One region of the Stenotrophomonas sp. T8 genome, then DNA from elsewhere that is predicted to be linked to it. Evidence: riboswitches for the same ligand, from Rfam matches in the RefSeq annotation. Region 1 holds a riboswitch; the other holds the start of a gene.

The links. Region 1 has a riboswitch for glycine ahead of gcvP (aminomethyl-transferring glycine dehydrogenase). Riboswitches for the same ligand answer to the same signal wherever they lie in the genome.
Region 2: another riboswitch for glycine. It lies ahead of ACSDHM_RS16830 (trimeric intracellular cation channel family protein); the one in region 1 lies ahead of gcvP (aminomethyl-transferring glycine dehydrogenase).

The regions. Positions count from the first base shown of each region.
Region 1 covers NZ_CP195329.1:2,894,457-2,904,242, reverse strand. Annotated here, with positions in the region: gene ACSDHM_RS13620 (VOC family protein) at 1-322, shown strand, start outside; gene gcvP (aminomethyl-transferring glycine dehydrogenase) at 415-3,282, opposite strand; glycine riboswitch at 3,345-3,447, opposite strand; gene ACSDHM_RS13610 (multidrug effflux MFS transporter) at 3,747-4,973, shown strand; gene ACSDHM_RS13605 (siderophore-interacting protein) at 5,115-6,011, shown strand; gene ACSDHM_RS13600 (hypothetical protein) at 6,080-6,472, shown strand; gene ACSDHM_RS13595 (M2 family metallopeptidase) at 6,555-8,519, opposite strand; gene ACSDHM_RS13590 (phosphoethanolamine transferase) at 9,123-9,786, opposite strand, start outside.
Region 2 covers NZ_CP195329.1:3,621,895-3,631,680, reverse strand. Annotated here, with positions in the region: gene ACSDHM_RS16870 (serine hydrolase domain-containing protein) at 1-675, opposite strand, end outside; gene ACSDHM_RS16865 (aspartyl protease family protein) at 744-1,667, opposite strand; gene ACSDHM_RS16860 (response regulator) at 1,774-2,481, shown strand; gene ACSDHM_RS16855 (sensor histidine kinase) at 2,514-3,812, shown strand; gene ACSDHM_RS16850 (MarR family winged helix-turn-helix transcriptional regulator) at 3,884-4,384, shown strand; gene ACSDHM_RS16845 (DNA alkylation repair protein) at 4,381-5,121, shown strand; gene ACSDHM_RS16840 (hypothetical protein) at 5,307-5,564, shown strand; gene ACSDHM_RS16835 (3-deoxy-7-phosphoheptulonate synthase) at 5,860-6,933, shown strand; gene ACSDHM_RS16830 (trimeric intracellular cation channel family protein) at 7,140-7,757, opposite strand; glycine riboswitch at 7,842-7,945, opposite strand; glycine riboswitch at 7,959-8,048, opposite strand; gene ACSDHM_RS16825 (GIY-YIG nuclease family protein) at 8,089-8,352, shown strand; gene ACSDHM_RS16820 (nuclear transport factor 2 family protein) at 8,497-8,928, shown strand; gene ACSDHM_RS16815 (hypothetical protein) at 8,932-9,384, shown strand; gene ACSDHM_RS16810 (NAD(P)/FAD-dependent oxidoreductase) at 9,465-9,786, opposite strand, start outside.

The DNA of each region.
Region 1 (9,786 bases):
GCTGGCCCTGCAACGCCACCCCGAGGGGGCCGGCGCCGGCGTACCCGGACAGGTCCGCCAGGCCATCTTCCTGCTCGGTGGCACCCATTACCTGTGCTTCGACAGCCTGGATGTGCACGACTTCACCTTCAGCCCGTCGATCTCGCTGTTCGTCGAGTGTTCCGGTGCCGAGCAGTTCGAGCGTGCGGCACGCGTGCTGGGCGAGGGCGGCCATTGGTTGATGCCGGTGGGTGATTACGACTTCAGCAACCGCTATGGCTGGGTGCAGGACCGCTTTGGCGTATCGTGGCAGTTGAGCCTGGGACAGATGCCGGACCCGTGATCGGGTAACTGTGGGTGTGGACCCTGGTTCACACGCCCTCATGAAAACGGCCCGCTTGCGCGGGCCGTTTTCTTTATCGATGCAGTAAGGAATCAAGCCTCGACTTCATCATCTTTGTAGGCATCGACCGGGATGCAGGCGCACATCACGTTCTTGTCACCGTACACGTTGTCGACGCGTGCCACCGGCGGCCAGTACTTGCTCTGCTTCAGGCTGGCCAGCGGGAAGGCGGCCAGTTCGCGCGGGTAGGCGTGGGTCCACTCGCTGGCGGTCACCGCGGTGGCGGTGTGCGGCGCGTTCTTCAGCGGGTTGTCCTCGCGGTCCAGGCGACCGTCTTCGATCGCGCTGATTTCCTCTCGGATCTGGATCATCGCGTTGATGAAGCGATCCAGCTCGTGCAGCGACTCGCTCTCGGTCGGTTCGACCATCAGCGTGCCCGCAACCGGGAAGCTCAGGGTCGGGGCGTGGAAGCCGAAGTCGATCAGGCGCTTGGCGACGTCCTCGGCGCCGATGCCGCTGGTCTTCTCCAGCGGGCGCACGTCCAGGATGCACTCGTGCGCCACCAGGCCGTTACGGCCGGTGTACAGGGTCTTGAAGTGCGGAGCCAGGCGCTTGGCGATGTAGTTGGCGTTGAGCTGCGCGACCTGGGTGGCCTTGCGCAGGCCTTCGCGGCCCATCATCGCGATGTACATCCAGCTGATCGGCAGGATCGAAGCACTGCCGAAGCTGGCCGCGCTGACCATGCCGACCGGGCCGTTGTCACCCAGCTTGCCCGGCAGGAACGGGGCCAGGTGCTCCTTGACCGCGCATGGGCCCACGCCCGGGCCACCACCGCCGTGCGGGATGCAGAAGGTCTTGTGCAGGTTCAGGTGCGAAACGTCCGAACCCCACTTGCCCGGCTTGGCCACGCCGACCAGGGCGTTCATGTTGGCGCCGTCGGTGTACACCTGGCCGCCGTGCTTGTGGATGATCTCGCAGATCTCGACCACCTCTTCCTCGAACACGCCGTGCGTGGACGGGTAGGTCATCATGATCGCGGCCAGGCGGTCGCTGTACTTCTCGGCGTTGAGGCGGATGTCCTCGACGTCGACGTTGCCGTTGGCATCGGTCTTGGTCACCACGACCTTCATGCCGCACATCTGCGCCGAGGCCGGGTTGGTGCCGTGTGCCGAGTCCGGGATCAGGCAGATGTCGCGGTGGCCTTCGCCGCGCGAGCGGTGGTAGGCACGGATCGCCAGCAGGCCGGCGTACTCGCCCTGCGCGCCGGAGTTCGGCTGCAGGCTGACCGCGTCGTAGCCGGTGCATTCGACCAGCATCGCTTCCAGCGTGTCGATCAGTTCCTTGTAGCCCAGCGCCTGGTCGGCCGGCACCAGCGGGTGGATCTGCGAGAACTCCGGCCAGGTCACCGGGATCATCTCGGCGGTGGCGTTGAGCTTCATGGTGCACGAGCCCAGCGGGATCATCGTGCGGTCCATCGCCAGGTCCTTGTCGGCCAGCGAACGCAGGTAGCGCAGCAGTTCGTGCTCGCTGTGGTGGGTGTTGAACACCGGGTGGGTCAGGAACGCGGACTGGCGCAGCAGGCCGGCCGGCAGCGCGTCGGCGGTGCTGGCGTCCAGCGCCTCGACGTCAGCCTGCGCGCCGAACACGGTGGCCAGCGCGACCACGTCGGCGCGGGTGGCGGTCTCGTCCAGGCTGATGCCGACCGAGTCGCTGTCGATCGCGCGCAGGTTGTAACCGGCGGCGCGTGCCTTGGCGTGGATCTCATCGGCATGCACGCCGGTGATGTGCAGGGTGTCGAAGAAGTCGCCACCGACCTGCACGCCGGCGTTGCGCAGTGCCGCAGCCAGGATCGAAGCCAGGCGGTGGGTGCGCCGGGCGATGCGGGTCAGGCCTTCCGGACCGTGGTAGACCGCATACATCGAGGCCATCACCGCCAGCAGCACCTGTGCGGTACAGATGTTCGACGTCGCCTTCTCGCGGCGGATGTGCTGCTCACGGGTCTGCAGGGTCAGGCGATAGGCCGGGTTGCCCTGGGCATCGATGGAGACACCGATCAGGCGGCCCGGCATCGAGCGCTTGTAGGCGTCACGGCAGGCCATGAACGCGGCGTGCGGGCCGCCGAAGCCGAACGGCACGCCGAAACGCTGGCTGTTGCCGACCACGATGTCCGCGCCCCATTCGCCCGGTGCGGCCAGCAGGGTCAGCGCCAGCAGGTCGGTGGCCACGGCCACCAAGCCGCCGCGTGCGTGCACGGCCTCGACCAGGGCCTTGTAATCGCCGATCTGGCCGAAGGTGTCCGGGTACTGCAGCAGCAGGCCGAAGGCTTCCGCTTCCAGTGCTTCGGCGGGGGTGCCGACGCGCAGCACGATGCCCATCGGTTCTGCGCGGGTGCGCAGCAGTTCCAGGGTCTGCGGGTGCACGGCGTCGTGCACGAAGAAGGTGTCCGACTTCGACTTGGCCGAACGCTTGGCCAGGGTCATCGCTTCGGCGGCGGCAGTGGCTTCGTCCAGCAGCGAGGCGTTGGCGATCTCCATGCCGGTGAGGTCGGCGCACAGGGTCTGGAAGTTGATCAGCGCTTCCATGCGGCCCTGCGAGATCTCGGCCTGGTACGGGGTGTAAGCGGTGTACCAGGCCGGGTTTTCCAGGATGTTGCGCAGGATCACGTTCGGGGTGTGGGTACCGTAGTAGCCCTGGCCGATGAAGCTGCGCAGCACGGTGTTCTTGTCGGCGATCGCGCGGATCTTCGCCAGTGCCTGCACTTCGGTCATCGACTCCGGCAGCGCCAGCGGCGCCGGCGACTTGATCTTGGCCGGCACGATGGCATCGGTCATCGCATCCAGCGACGCGTGGCCGACGACGTCGAGCATCTGCGCGATCTCGGCATCGTTGGGGCCGATGTGGCGCTCGACGAACGCATTGTGGTGCTCGAGCTCACGCAGGGAAGGGGTGTTCTGGGACATGGCGAAGGATCCGTCAGGAAAGGGCACACGCACGGGCACAAGCCGCCGGTCGGCGGTCTGCGGGGCGCCCCTCTGTCCTTTTGCCTGAGAGTTTGGAAGCGCGGAAAACCGCAGCTTCGTGCCCCTTCGGCGCCGGATCGAACCGGTCTCTCCAGAGTTCTGTTACGGGTGGTATCGGGCCTGAGCGATTACGGGCGTTGCGCCTTCGGCAGCGGTGTTCCGCTTCTCCCACCGTGTTGCCCGCCGATTATAGCCCGTTGCGGGCCCGCTGGCCGTCTACGGGCCTGGCCGCTGCGCCTGAATGGCCGATGGCCCGGACGTGCGTTTTGTGCATCGCTGCATGGCATCAGGCGCAATCCCCACCTATGATGGCCAGATACCCGAATTCATCTGGCGCCCTCCCTGCAGACAGGGACCGGCGCCCGCCGTGCGTGCCGCGCATGGCCCTGCCGGACGCCTTTCCCATGACCGCCGCTGTTGCTCCCTCCACCCGCCGCATGGCCCTGCTGCTTGCCGGCCTGGCCATGTTCGGCCCGTTCTCGATCGACACCATCTTCCCGGCCTTCCCGCAGCTGGCCCAGCGCCTGGCGGTGGACGAGGTGGCGGTGCAGCAGACCATCAGCGTCTACCTGCTGTTCTACGGCCTGATGAGCCTGGCGCACGGTCCGCTGTCCGACGCCTGGGGCCGCAAGCGGGTGATCCTCGGTGGCCTGGTGGTGTTCGTCGGCGCCTCGGTGGGCTGCGCACTGTCCACCGACCTGACCACGCTGCTGGCGTTCCGTGCGCTGCAGGGCCTGTCGGCGGGTGTCGGCATGATCGTCGGCCGCGCGGTGATCCGCGATCTGTACCACGGCCATGACGCGCAGCGGCTGATGAGCCAGGTGTCCATGCTGTTCGGCATCGCCCCGGCCATCGCGCCGATCATCGGTGGCTGGATCCTGCTCAGTGGCGCGGGGTGGCCGCTGATCTTCTGGTTCCTGGTGGTGTTCGGGCTGGTCCTGCTGGCGGCCACTGCACGCTACCTGCCCGAGACCCATCCCGTCGAAGCGCGCGTGCCGTTGTCGCCGCGCGTGCTGCTGCGTGATTACGTGCGCATCGGTTTCAATCCACGCTTCCTGCGCCTGGCGCTGGCCGGCAGCATCGGCTTTGGTGGAATCTTCCTGTACATCTCCTCGGCGCCGGTGTTCGTGATGCAGCACCTGCACCTGGGCGAGGGCGGTTTCGCCTGGTTGTTCATCCCGACCATCGGCGGCATGACCACCGGCTCATTCCTGTCCGGGCGCATGGCCGGGCACACCACGCCCACCCGCCAGGTCTCCATTGGTTTCGGCCTGTGCGCATTGTCAGTGCTGTTGAACGTTGGCTACGTGGTGCTGTCGCCACAGTTCGTGCTGCCATGGGCGGTACTGCCGATCTTCCTGGGTGGCATGGGCATGGCGCTGATCTTCCCGATCCTGGCGCTGGCGGTGCTGGACATGTACCCGCATCAGCGCGGCCTGGCCTCGTCGCTGCAGGCCTTCGTGCAGCTGATGATCAGCACCGTGGTGGCCGGCGTGGTGTCACCACTGCTGAGCGGCAGCCCGCTGCACCTGGCACTGGGCCAGGCGGCGTTCTTCGGCGCCGGTTTCGTGTTCTGGTACTGGGAACACCAGCGCGAGCGCGCGGCGCAGGCAGCCTGCACGGGTCACTGAGCAGCGCGCAGGGGTAGGGTGGGCCGCGATGCCCGAAACACTTGCGGCAGGGAACGGCCGGACTAGGCTGGGCATTCCAGCCAGCCGGTGCGTGGGTGCACGACAGCCAGCCGACCCAATGTCGTTGCATGAGGTTTCGCCATGGCTGCGCAGCAGACCTACCGCCTGTTCGAGGTGGCGCTGAAGGAGCGCCGCGTTCTTTCCCCTTCCCTGGACCGCATGGTGTTCACCGGCGCCGACGTGGCGCGGATGAAGACCGAAGGCCCGGACCAGCGCATCAAGGTATTCTTCCCCTTGCCCGGGCAGGACCTGCCACAGGTGCCCAGCGGCGAGGACTGGTATCCCCGCTACCGGGCGCTGCCGGACGATCAGCGCCCGCCGATGCGCACCTATACCATCCGCCAGCTGCGTGCAGAGCTGGGCGAAGTCGATGTTGATTTCGTGCTGCATGGCGAGACCGGGCCGGCCTCGCGCTGGGCCATCCATGCACGCCCCGGCGACCGTGTGGTGTTGCTGGCTCCCGATGCCGACTGTGCCGACAGCAGCGAAGGTTGGGAATGGAAGCCGCCGGCCGGCGTCGGCCAGGTGCTGCTGGTGGCCGATGAAACCGCGTTACCGGCGGTGGCCGGCATTCTTGAGGAACTGGCGGCCATGGTGGATCCGCCGCGTACGCTGGCGCTGCTGGAAGTGGCGCAGGCCGGCGACGCGGTGCCGCTGAAGGCGCCGGCCACGGCCGAGCTGGTCTGGCTGCCGCGCGGACAGGCGGCTTACGGGGCGCCCCTGCTGCAAGCGGTGCAGGCGCGGCTTGCGGCGGCTTCCAGCGTGGTTGCCGGCGATGAGCTGGAGGAGATCGATGTCGATGCCCAGATCCTCTGGGAGCAGGCCGATGCCAGCGTGGCCGGGCCGCTGTATGCCTGGGTGGCAGGCGAGGCGGCGGCGGTGATGGCGATCCGTCGCCATCTGGTCCGCGACTGCGGGCTGGATCGCCGCGCGATCAGCTTCATGGGCTACTGGCGGCACGGCAAAGTGCTGGATTGAGGGGGTGTGAAGCGGCGTGGCGGGTGGGGTGCGCTATCCTTGCGCCCCCCTCGCAGCGGTATTGCACCATGTCCACCAGCTCCAAGACCCGCCGCGACCAGCGCCGTCGCCAGGAAAAGCAGGCCGCCAACAAGGCCGCTGCCCAGGCCTCGCCGGTGGAGCCGCATGCCGAACTGCGCGACGCGCAGCGCACCCTGCTGGCCGGTGTCGTGCGCCGCGACGGCGAATGGGTGCTGGGCATGGACGGCCGTATCGCCGGCCACAGTGACTCCGCCGCACAGGTACTGGCGCTGATCATGCAGGCCGGTGAACTGCACGAGCGCAACGGCACGCCGGTGCGCCTGATGTACTCCGATGCGCTGCGCGACGCCGCGCACGCCGAAGCGAAAGAGAAGGGCCAGACCTTCGAGGAATTCAAGGCGGAACTGGCCGCGGCGATGGCGGCGAAGAAGGACAGCTGATCGCGCCGAATCTGTAGAGCCGAGCATGGCTCGGCTCTACAACACGGAAAAGGGGCGGATCCTTGCGGATCCGCCCCTTTTCTCATTTCGCCGCCGGGGCCGCGTTGGCCTGCCAGCCACACATCTGGCCTTCGTTCTGCTGCTTCAGCCACTCGTTGACCGGAGTGAAGTACTCGATCATCGGGCCGGCATCGAGCTTGTCGGTGCCGGTCAGCTCCTTCAGCGTGGCCTGCCACGGCTGGCTGGCACCCTTGCTCAGCATCGCCCAGTATTTCTGGCCGGCTTCCTTGTTGCCGTAGAAGGTGCACTCGTGCAGCGGGCCCTTGTAGCCGGCTGCATCGCACAGGCCCTTGTAGAACTGGAACTGCAGGATGCGGGCCAGGAAGTAGCGGGTGTAGGGGGTGTTGCCCGGCACGTGGTACTTCGCGCCCGGATCGAAGAATTCCTCGCCACGGGGGCTGGCCGGGGCCACGCCCTGGTACCTGGCCTTCAGGTCCCACCACGCCTTGTTGTAGTTGTCGGCGGTGATCGAACCATCGAACACGCCCCAGCGCCAGCGGTCGATCATCAGCCCGAACGGCAGGAACGACACGCCCGACAGCGCCATGCGCATCTGGTTGTTGATGACCGCTTCGCGGCTCTCGGTCGGTGCATCGACCAGGCCGATCGAGCTGAGGTACTTGGGCGTCATCGCCAGCACGATGGTGTCGCCGATCGCCTCATGGAAGCCATCGTTGGCACCGCCCTGGAACAGCGGCGGCAGCGGGTTGTAGGCCAGGTCGTAATAGATATGGCCCAGCTCGTGGTAGATGGTGGTGAAGTTCTCTTCGTTCGGCTTGATGCACATCTTGGTGCGCACATCGCCTTCCATGTTCATGTCCCAGGCGCTGGCGTGGCAGACCACATCGCGGTCGTCGGGCTTGATGAACTGGGTGCGTTCCCAGTACGACTGCGGCAGCGACGGCATGCCCAGCGACACATAGAAGTCCTGTGCGCGTTCGGTCATCTGCTTGGCGGTACGCAGTTCGGCTTCGCGCTGGGCCTTGTACTGCGCCGCCACGTTGGCGTCCTTGCCGGCCTTGGCCAGCGCCGCGCTCAGGTTGGCCTGGTACTGCTTTTCCAGTGCAGCGGTGATGTCCAGGCTGCCGGCACCCGGGTACGGTTCCAGCTGGTCCCACAGGTTCGACCAGTCCTGCTGCCACATGTTGCCCAGCAGGTGCGCGGCAATCAGGCCGTTGCCCACTTCGGCCTTGTCCTTGCCGTAGGTCTTGTCCAGCTTGCCGCGTGCATAGCAGTGCAGCTGCTCGTACATCGGCTTGACCTGTTCCCAGAGCCGGTCGGTTTCCGGGCCGATCTGCTCCGGCGGCATGTCGTAGCCGCTGCGCCACATCTGGCCGGCGTCGGCAAAGCCCATGCCCTTGGCGCCTTCGTTCACCAGGCCGACGAACTTCTGGTAGTCGCCGCGCATGCTCTTGGTGGTGCTGTGCCAGCCCTGCCAGGCGTCGAGCTGCTTGTCATAGTCGCGGCTGCGCGCCAGCACCTGTTCCAGCTCGCCCAGCTGGCGGCAGGAGTTCGGATCATTGGCATCGGTGCAGTACTTGCCGGCACCGTAGCTGCCTTCCATGCGCGTGGCGATCTGGGTCAGCTCGGCCAGCTTGGCCGGGTCGCGCGGTGCAGGCATCGAGGACATCAGCTTCAGCAGGTGGATCGCGCGCTTGCTGTCCTCGCTCATCGGCTTGCCGTCGAACTTGGCGGCCTGTTCGATCCAGCTGTTGAGCTGCGTCAGCGAACGCTCGTTGGCCTTGGCCGCAATGCGTTCCGAATCACCGTTGATGTAGGTGGAGGACAGCCACTGCGCCGAGGTCATCTCCGGGTAAGCGGCCTTGAATTCGGCATTGATGCGGGCCACGAACTGGTCGGCGGTTTCACCGGCCGGAGCGCTGCTGCTGGCGGTATCGGTGCCTGGGGCAGCTTCCTTCTTGCAGGCGGCCAGGGCCAGCGTGGCGGCGGCGATTGCCGAGGCCAGCAGGAGATGACGGTGTTTCACGGGCGGTCCTTGGGTGGTGAACGACGGCCGAAGGCTAGTAGGCCGTCGCTGCCACCGCAAGTGGCGGACGTCAGCCGGGCGGCGCCCGGCACCCGCAGAGGCCAGAGCACAAGCAACAGCAACCGCCGAAGCAACCGCAACAGCGGGGTATCCGTGGGATGGCGCGGCGGTGTGGGCTTGCAGGACACGCTGTAAACCCATCCATGGGGGCTCGATGGCGCCATCCATGGCGCCAACGGTCCTGCAAGCCCACACCGCCCCACGTCTGACAGATCGTGGCGGCTGTTGGTAGGTGTCGACCCTGGTCGACACATCTGTCAGGTATCGACAATCAAAATGGGGTCAGATCCGTTTTCTTCCGGAAAACGGATCTGACCCCAAGATCGTTCCAACAGATCGCGGAAAACTGTCGAAGGCGGGGTGGGGCCGGTTGCGGGGGCGTGAGCCGCATGGATGCGGCGACCGAGCTTACATGGACGTACTTGCAGCGTCCCCCGCAACCGGACCCACCCCGCCACCCCTCAGGAAACCCGCTTCTGCTGTTGCTTCGGCCGTTGCCGTTGCCCCTGCAGGTGCAGGGCTGCAAGCCCTGCCAAACACCCCTCAACCTTCGCAGTTGGCGAACACGTCGCGGTCGCGCTCGTACAGCGCCGTCTTAACCTGCATCAGGCCCAGCACCGACGGGAACAGGTTGTCGTGGTCTGTATAGGCCGCCGAACGCTTGCGCACGCACTGCAGGTCCAACCCACGGCTGCTGGCGAAGCCCGGCGAGAACCACATCGTCATCGGTACGCGGGTCTGCTCGGCCGGTGCGATCGCATACGGCACGCCATGCAGGAACAGGCCCTTCTCGCCCAGCGATTCACCATGGTCGGACAGGTAGATCATCGCCGTGTCGTAGTCCTGCATGCCCTGCAGCGTGCCGATGGTCTTGGTCAGGAAGTGATCGGTGTACAGCACGGCGTTGTCATAGCTGTTGGTGATCTCGTCGCGCGAGCAGCGGCCGATGTCACGGGTGTCGCAGGTCGGGGTGAAGCGGCGGAACGCGGGCGGATAGCGCTCGAAATAGGCCGGGCCGTGGTTGCCCAGCTGGTGCAGCACCACGACCCGGTCGCCGGGCTTGGCCCGCACCTGGGTGGCCAGGTCCTGCAGCAGGATCTCGTCCATGCAGCGGCCATCGGCGCACAGGCCGGGTGTGGTGGCGTCGGACAATGACTGGAAGTCCAGGCCCTCGCACACGCCCTTGCAGCCGGACTGGTTGTCACGC
Region 2 (9,786 bases), 730 kb from region 1:
GGCCAGGTTGGCGGCGAAATCCTCACGCCACATCATGCTGGTGCGGACCATGCCGAAGCGGTCGAATACTTGCCGCTGCATCAATGCACCCACGTCCTGGCCAAGCCGTCCACGCTCGATCACGAACTGCAACAGGATCAGCCCTTCGCCGGAATACCCATAACGACTGCCCGGATCGAAGTGAAACTTCAGGCGGCCATCGGGTTCCAGGAACCCGAAGTTGGCGAAGCCACTGGAATGGTTGAGCAGCAGGCGCGGAGTGAGCTGGCGCCAGCGCGCATCATCGGCCAGTACGCTGTAGTCGGCGTACTTCTTCGGCTCCGGCGGGTAGTCCGGCAGCGGCTTGTCCAGCGCCGTGGCGATGCTGGCGTCCAGCTCGATCCGCGCGTCCTGGGCAAGCTGTGCGACCAGGTGGCCGAACGCCATCTTGGTCAGCGAGGCGGCGTACATCACGGTATCGGTGCGCAGCGGCTCGCCTGCGGCGTTGCGTTCGCCGTAGGCGGCCACGTGTACCACCTGGCCGCCATCGATCACCGCCAGCGCCATCCCGCGCGCATGCGCCGCCTGCATCAGCCGCTGTGCTTCGGCATCGATGCGCGCGGGCGAGGGTAGCGGCGGCGCGGCCAGCACGGCCGGCGGGAGCAGCGTCAGCAACAGCAGGACAGCACGGCGCATGCGTGGAACTCCTGGCGGGACGTGGCGCGATGCTACGCCTGCCAGCTCCCGCCGTCATGCGCCAGACGTCAGCCGGGTCGGCGCAGGCAGATCCGCGCGGCACCCGCACCGATGTCCACCTGGCCACCGCGCATCGCGTCGGCACCGAGGATCAAGGCCGGTCGCGCCTCCAGGCCGATCGCCCTGAACACCGGCAGTTCGCTGATCCGGACCTCCATCGGCGGGTGCTGCCAGTTGCCGCCGGTCATGCCGGGCAGGGTGTACAGCCAGGTTGCCTGTGCACCGCCACCCAGCCCCTCGGTGCCCTCTTCACGTGCACGCACCCGAGCATCGCTGCCGTCGGTGCGCAGGCCCAGTGCGCGGGCTGCTTCGGCGTTGAGGACGGTCTGCGCGGCACCGGTGTCGACCACGGCGATGGCGTCCACGCCGGGCGTACCCAAGGCAAGCGTGATGAAGCCGAACTGGCGCAGGCCGTCATCGCGGCCGGGCAGCGCATTGGGTTGGCAACCCGGCCCTTCCAGGTCCAAGCCGCCGGGTGTCCACAGCGCCAGTTGATTGCGGCCGAAGTCCCAACGGGTGTCCCAGCGCCCGGTCAGGTTGTTGCCGATCAAGCCGTCAATGGCCGGATCATCGCCCTTCGCCAGCGATGACAGGTCGACCTGCATGCCGCTGGCCTTCAATCGCCAGCTGCCCAGCTGCCACGCTGTGCTGCGCATGCGCTGCAACTGCGCCGCCTTCGCGCTCGCGCCCTGGGCCTGCGACACTGCCGCTTCCGCATCCTGCAAACCGTAGCGCCGCACTACGCGTGCATCGACCAGGGTTGCCCCGGCGGCACTGTCGACCACGAAGCGCAGCGGCTCTGAACGCCCGTCCAGCGAGACGGCCACTGCCGGATGACCGCCCTGCATCCACATCGGCAGGACGTGCTCGGCGGCATCGGAGGCGAGCGCCGGCAAGGGGATGGCGAACAGGGGCAGCAGGAACAGGCGCAAGGGGAGACTCCGCAGTGATCGTGGGCGGCCATTGGCGCGCAGCGGCGTATCACCGCGATATCGGCATTGATACCGTCCTGATACACAGGTGCGGGATACTGAGGCAATGAACACTCCCATCCGCGTCATCGTCGTCGATGACGATGCCAGCATTCGTGACGCCATCGCCGACCACCTGCTGCTGCACGGCTACCAGGTGCGTGTGGCGGCGGATGCAACGGCGCTGGACGTGTTGCTGCAGGTTGAACGTCCTGACCTGATCATCCTCGACTGGATGATGCCCGGTGAGGATGGCCTGTCGGTATGCCGCCGGCTGCAGGCGCGGGCGATCCCGATCCTGATGCTGTCGGCGATGGGGGCCGCGCCGGATCGCGTGATCGGCCTGGAGATGGGCGCGGACGACTACCTGGCCAAGCCGTTTGACCCGCGCGAGCTGTTGGCGCGGGTACGCGCGCTGCTGCGCAGGCAGGACAAGCTGCGCGCACAGGTGGCCAGCGAGCTGCGGTTTGATGGCTGGCGATTGCTGCCTGACCAGCGTCGCCTGTTCGCGCCGGATGGCGCCGAACTGGTGCTGAGCCGCGGTGAATTCTCCCTGCTGCTGGCACTGGCTGAACGTCCCGGGCGGGTGCTGGCGCGCGAACAGCTGCTGCAGTTGAGTCGCGGAGAAGCCAGCGACAGCGTGGACCGTGCCGTCGATCTTGCGATCAGCCGCCTGCGCCGCAAGCTCGGGCAGGCCGCGTCCGGCGCTGAAGCCCTTGTGCAGACACTGCGTGGCGAAGGGTACCGCTTCAACGCGGAGGTAGGGGTGTTGTGAGCAGCCGGTGGTCAACCACCCGCTGGATCGCGATGCTGGCCTTGGCCAGCCTGCTGCTGGCAACCCTGGTCAGCGTGGCGGTAGTGGGGTGGATGCCCCGGCCCGCGCCGCCACCGATGCGGCTGGACCATGCGATGCAGGTGCTGCGTGGGGAACAGGCGCCGGCGCCACTGGGATTGCATATGTCGACGCAGGACGCGCCACCCCGGGGCAGCGCCAGTGACTGGCTCACCCAGTTGGTGGCGCTGCAGATGGACCTGCCGGCCAGAAATGTACGCCTGGTGTGGACGGGGCAGGGCAGGGCGCCCGATGTGCAGGTCATCGAGGGTGGCGCGGTACTGGACGCCTCCGCTCGTGCTGGCGTGCTGAAATCGCAGGCCGCGTTGCTGACCGCCATGCAGTGGCCGCCGTTCGAACTGGGGATGCGGCAAGCCGATGGCCGATGGCGGGTGGTCGGCAGCGACCACAGTGACCTGGCGGCCTGGCGCCGCCAGGTGATGCTCGCCCTGCTGGGCGGTGCGATCCTGCTGGCCCCTCTGGCGGCGTGGGCGTCGATCCGGTTGGGGCGCCCGCTGCGACGCCTGGCTGAAGCCAGCGCACGGGTCGACCTGCAGGCCGAAACGCCATTGCCTGATGACGGTCCACGCGAAGTGCAGGTACTGGCCACAGCGATCAGCACCGGTCGCGAACGTCTGCGCGCCCAGGCACGGGACATGACGCATATGCTGGCGGCCGTGGCGCATGACCTGCGCACGCCCTTGACCGGCCTGCGCCTGCGCGCGGAGTTCGCTCCCGCGCCACAGGCCGCCAGGATGGTGGCAGACATCGAGCGCATGGATACGATGATCGAGCAGGTGCTCGACTACGCACGCGGTGAGCTGCAGCCGTTGCAGATGCGGATGCTGGATCTTTCAGCGCTGCTGGAGGACTGCGTGCAGGCGGCGCTGCTGCGCGGGGTCGACATTTCCCTTCAGGGCCCGGATACGTTGCCGTGGCATGGCGATGCGCTGCTGCTCCGGCGCGCGGTCGACAATCTCATCGACAACGCCGAGCGCTACGCGGGCGCCGTGGAGCTGTGGGTCGCCACGGCGGGTGATGGAGTGCAGCTGGACGTGATGGACCGCGGCCCTGGCATCGCCGAGATCGATCGCGCACGCCTGCTGCAACCGTTCCAGCGCAGCGAGGGCTCGCGTAGCCGCGCCACCGGGGGCGCCGGACTTGGACTGGCCGTGGCTGCCAACGTGGCGAAGCGCCACGCGGGCGAACTTCAGCTGTTGCACCGCGAGGGTGGGGGGCTGATCGCGCGGCTGCTGCTGGGACGCACTTCCTGAGTCAACTCCGATTTGCTTCCACTGGCCACTCCTCCATATGATTAGGCGCCTAATCATGAAGTGAGGAAAGGATGATCGAAGCCAAGCATCAGGCGTTGCTGGAGGAAGCGCAGCGGCGCGGCCACGCCAACATCGCGCAGCTGCGCCTGTGCTTCCAGCTGCTCTCGTTGTCCTCGTCGATCGATCGCGACTGCGCTGCACGGTTGGCACCGCACGGGCTCAGCGAGGGTCGCTTCATCGTGCTGTTCCTGCTGCACGGGGCCGGCGGCGCACTGGCGCCGCACGCGCTGGCCGAGCGCGCTGGCGTGACCCGGGCCACCATCAGCGGCCTGCTCGATGGCCTGCAGCGCGAAGGCCTGCTGCAGCGTCGCAGCGATGACGAGGATGGCCGTCGTCTGCAGATCGTGTTGACCGCACCGGGCAAGCGTTTGGCCGAGTCGCTGTTCGAGCGGCACACTCAATGGATCAGCGGCCTGTTCAACGGCCTGGATGCTGATGAACGGCAGCAGCTGTCACAACTGCTGCACAAGGTCTGGCAGCACACGGACACCGGGCGGGAAGCCGCCGCATGAGCACGCCCATTCCCGCGGAACGGCTGCGTGCACTCAACAGCGGTGGTGCCGCTGCCACGCATCTGGCCGAATGCCTGGCAGTGGATTTCGCCGCGCTGTTGCAGGGGGTGGCACCTGTGCTCGAGCCGGAAGCGCTGCAACGTATGCGCGACGCCTCCGGCAAGGGCATCACCCAGCGCATGGCGCTGGCGGCGCGGTTGCTGCACGAAGCCGGCCAGGGTGATCCCGCGCACTGGCAGGCACACGCATCAGACACCGTGCGTGGCTGGGCCTGCTACCTGATTGGCAGCGATGCCGGCGCGGCGCTGCCGGCCAAGCTGCGGGCGATGCGTCCGCTGGCTGACGACCCGCACTTCGGCGTGCGCGAATGGGCATGGCTGGCGCTGCGCAGCGACATCGTTGCCGCACCGTTGCAGGCGCTTGAGTACCTGCAGGTGTGGACGCAGGAAGCATCGCCTTACCTGCGCCGCTTCGCCTGCGAAGCGCTGCGCCCACGAGGCGTGTGGTCCACGCATATCGCGCTGTTCAAGCAGCATCCAGAACTCGCGTTGCCGATGCTGGAAGCAATGGCCAACGACCCGGAGCGCTACGTGCAGGACTCGGTCGGGAACTGGCTCAACGATGCCGGCAAGACTCAACCGCAGTGGCTGCGTGAGCTGTGCGCACGATGGCAACAGCAGCACCCTGGCGATGCCAATGCCTACATCCGCAAACGCGCCATGCGCTCGTTGCGGTAGTGCCGGCCGCTGGCCGGCAACCTCATCAACCTCAAGGAAGGCCTTCCATGTCCTACACCCTCATCGAGCTCTACACCGCTCTGGCCACCTTGTAACAGCGCCTCCGGAGGCGCATGGCACATGCGTCTGTCACCCGGACGCGGTAAACAGGACATTGCCCATGTCCATCCGCAGGGAAGTTGATCATGCAGAGCACGCTCCAGGTAACGCTGTACGGCCCGCAGGGCGATACGCCGGCACTGCAGCTGCCGCAGATGGAAGGGCCCTCGGTGGCCATCCCGGAAGCGGTACTGCGCCGGCTGGTGTCCGATCTCTACACCATCCGTTCCCTGCTCAATCCCGAGCAGCTGGACGCGGCCCGGCAGGAGCTGGACCGCGTGCTGGAGCGCTGGGCCGACATCCACGAAGGCCTGCTGCTGGACGTGGAAGTGCATGGCAGATGAGCGACCTTGCACGGCGGCCACCGCGTGGGCTGCGCGGTCAGGCGCATCACTGAACCGCGCGCCCAGTTGCGGATGAAACATTTTGCACTGCGCAAAAGCTGTGCTATCAATAGATCCCATGAACGCAGCCGCCACCCGCTTTTACTGGTATTACTTTCCGAAGCCACTGGCGGAGGAAGGACTGCGCTCACCCTGAAGAAAGCTTCAGACGCATTCCCGAAAGCCGCCAGCGAACCTGGCGGCTTTTTTCATGCCGCCACGCTGGGGACCCCCAACGTTCCGGAGATCTCCTGCAATGCCCCCGCACACCGACGACCTGCGTATCCGCACCATCGAACCGCTGACACCGCCCGCCCAGCTGCTGGCGATGCTGCCCTGTGACGATGAGGCTTCCGACACCGTCAGCGCCTCGCGCGCGGCCCTGCACCAGATCCTGCACGGCCGTGACGACCGCCTGGCGGTGGTGGTGGGCCCGTGCTCGATCCACGACCCGAAGGCCGCCATCGAGTACGCCCAGCGCCTGAAGCCGCTGCGCGACGCGCTGGCTGGCGAGCTGGAAATCGTCATGCGCGTGTACTTCGAGAAGCCGCGCACCACGGTGGGCTGGAAGGGCCTGATCAACGACCCGGACCTGGACGGCAGCTTCAGGATCGACAAGGGCCTGCGCGTCGCCCGTGGCCTCCTGCGCGACATCAACAAGCTCGGCCTGCCGGCCGGTGTTGAATTCCTCGATGTGATCTCGCCGCAGTACATCGCCGACCTAGTGGCATGGGGCGCGATCGGCGCACGCACCACCGAAAGCCAGGTGCATCGCGAGCTGGCTTCGGGGCTGTCGTGCCCCGTCGGCTTCAAGAACGGCACCGATGGCAACGTGAAGATCGCCGCCGACGCGGTGGGTGCGGCATCCAACCCGCATCATTTCCTGTCGGTCACCAAGCAGGGTGGCACTGCCATCGTGTCGACCACCGGCAACCCGGATTGCCATGTGATCCTGCGCGGTGGCAAGCAACCGAACTACGACGCTGGCAGCGTGGCTGAGGCCTGCCAGGTGCTGGCCAAGGCCAAGCTGCCGGCGCGCCTGATGATCGATGCCAGCCATGCCAACAGCCTGAAGAACCCCGAGAACCAGCCGAAGGTGATCGACGACATCGCCGCTCAGATGGAAGACGGCGAACAGCGCATCGTGGGCGTGATGATCGAGAGCCATCTGGTCGGGGGCCGCCAGGAACTGGTGGAAGGCCAGCCGCTGGTCTACGGGCAGAGCATCACCGATGGCTGCATCGACTGGGACACCACCGTGACCGTGCTGGAGCGACTGGCTGCGGCCGTGCGTGCCCGTCGTGAAGTGAAGGTGTCCGAAGCGGCGTGAATGAAGCCGCCTGATGGCGGCACGTGTGTGGATGGCGGCCAGCGCCTGCGGGGGTGCGGCCGCGATCAGGGCCGGCCGGAGTTGGAGACCGGCCCATCTGCACCGGCGATGCGCCTGGCGCTGCGCATGAGCGACAGCGCCAGGTACATCGCCGGGGTGGTGCAGTCGATCCGCGCCCAGCATGGAACCCCAGGCGAACGCGAACCTCAATGCACTTCGTCGTGGTACACGAACTTCGGCATTTCCCAGCGGTAGTGGATCGCCATCAGGCGCAGCGCGAAGCCGCCGCCGAGGCAGCACAGGATCGCGGTGGCGTCGGCCACGCCCCACTGCAGCAGCAACAGATACGCCGCGCCGGTCAGCAGCGCGATGATCGCGTACAGCTCCTTCTGGAAGATCAGCGGCACCTCGTTGCAGAGGATGTCGCGCAGCACGCCGCCGAACGCCCCGGTCAGCATGCCGGCGATCAGCACGATCGGCATCGCATGGCCGGCTTCGCGCGCGATCGAGCAGCCGATCAGGGTGAAGGCGATCAGGCCCAGTCCGTCGAGTACCAGGAAGGTGCGGCGGAAGTGGTGCATCCAGCGTGCCACCCAAGTGGCGATCAGCGCCGCGCATACGGTGAACCCCAGGTACTCGGGATGCTTCACCCAGCCCAGCGGGTAGTGGCCGAGCAGGATGTCGCGCAGTGATCCACCACCGAGGGCAGTGACACAGGCGATCATGACCACACCGAACAGGTCCATGCGGCGGCGGCCGGCAGACAGTGCACCGGTCATGGCTTCGGCGGAAATGGCAATCAGGTAGATGATGGACAGCAGCATGGAACAGGCTCCGGGCGCGGTGGGGCCGGCCATGCGCAACTGCCACCACTGCCTGCGCAATGACGGGATGACGATGACCGGTGCCGCTCCCGCTGTCCTTTTGCCTGAGAGTTCAGCGGCGTTGGCCGCGTGCCCCTTCGGCGGATCGTCCCGGGCATGCCCGGTGACCTCTCTCCAGCTCGGCGAGTCGAATGCATGGTTGGTGGGATTCCAGCCCACCGGCCTGAGCGATCATGGGAGCCTGCGCCTTCGGCGGGCGCCAGCGCGGCGCCTCTCTCCTGCATTCGGGCGCCAGTATATCCGCTGCAGTGCAGCACGGCATAATCCAGGCATGGCCCCTTCCGCCCGCCCGTGGTTCCTGTACCTGCTCGAATGCCGCGATGGCAGCTATTACGCCGGCATCAGCACCGACGTGGACGCGCGTTTCGCCGCCCACCAGGCCGGCAAGGGCGCGCGCTACACCCGGGCCCGGCCACCGCTGCGCGTGCTGGCCGTGCGCGAATACCCGGACCGGGCCGCCGCCTCACGCGCCGAGTGGCAACTCAAGCAGCAGCCCCGCGAACGCAAGCTGGCCTGGCTGCAGGCGCTCTTGTAGAGCCGAGCCCACGCTCGGCTGTTGTTGCTGCTGCCTGATGGTGAAGCCGAGCATGGGCTCGGCTCTACAGTAGATCCACGCCACGCGTGGATGGGCTACCCGGCCCATGCGATGATCGCCCCGCGCCCAGAGCTGGAGACCCGGATGTCCACGATCGCCCTGCTGTTCGCTCTTTCCGCAGCAACGAACCCTGCCGCCGACCCGGCCACCCTCGCGGCCATCGAAGCCACCTGCCACGACTACGTCGACGGCCAGCTGGAGGCCGACCCGCAGCGCGTCGCCCGCTCCCTGCATCCGGACCTGGCCAAGCGCGCTGTGCTCGGCGATACACCCGACGAACGCCTGGGCCTGCGCCGGATGTCGAAGGAAGAACTGGTCTCGCTGACGAAGCAGGGCGCGTTGAAGACCCCGAAGGATCAATGGGATCGTCGCTGCACGGTGCTGGACGTGACCGGCAACGCGGCCTCGGTGCGGCTGGAGACCCCCTGGTTCGTCGATTACTTCCACATGGGGCGCTTCGACCAGCGCTGGGTCATCGTCAACGCGTTGTGGTATCCAAAGCCGAAGGCACAGTGAGCGATGCGTGCCGCCGGCAAAGCATGGATCTCCGTCGTCGTGCTGGTCGCCGGCATCGCGCTGCTGCCTGGCCTGCTGTACCTGCTCGGGCTGGCATTGGCAGGCGGTCGGCCGAAGCCGGCCGACCGTGCGCCCAGTGGTGTGGCTGCGTGTAGCAGCGAGCCACGGGCGGGATACCAGCCGATGAACCCCTGGCGCTTTACCGCCCAGTTCTTCGACAAGGACGCGATGAAGAAGGTGCCTGAAGTGGAGCGGGAGGCCTTCTGGATTGCCCGGCGCTACCTGTGGCGGCAACCGCAGCGCGGCATGCTGCGCTGGCATCTCAGCAGTACCGCACTGACGATCTGGATCACCCGGCATTGGAGTGCCGCGCAGATTGCCGACACCGCGAGGAAGGAGGACTTCTGCCGGACCTGGTCGAAACGGCGGGTGCCCGGTGGCCCGATGAACCAGTAGATCCACGCCATGCGTGGAGGGTGTTGACCGGGTCAGAGCCCTTTCCTGTGGAAAGGGATCCGACCCCGTTGCGTGCAGCCCTACCGCCTCGGCCGCCGGTCATCCTGATCATCACCGAAGATGATCCGCGCACTGCGCTGGTAGCTCCAGTACGCGACTGCCCAGTTCAGCAGCACCACGATGCGGTTGCGGAAGCCGATCAGGAAGAACACGTGCGCGGCCAGCCAGAACCACCAGGCCAGCACGCCGGAAAGCTGCAGCCGGCCCAGGTGCACGATCGCGGCCATGCGGCCGATGGTGGCCAGGTTGCCGTAGTCGGCGTACTTGAACGGGCCGGGCTCGGGCTTGCCGTGCAGGCGCGCGCGGATCACCTCGGCCACGTACTTGCCCATCTGCTTGGCG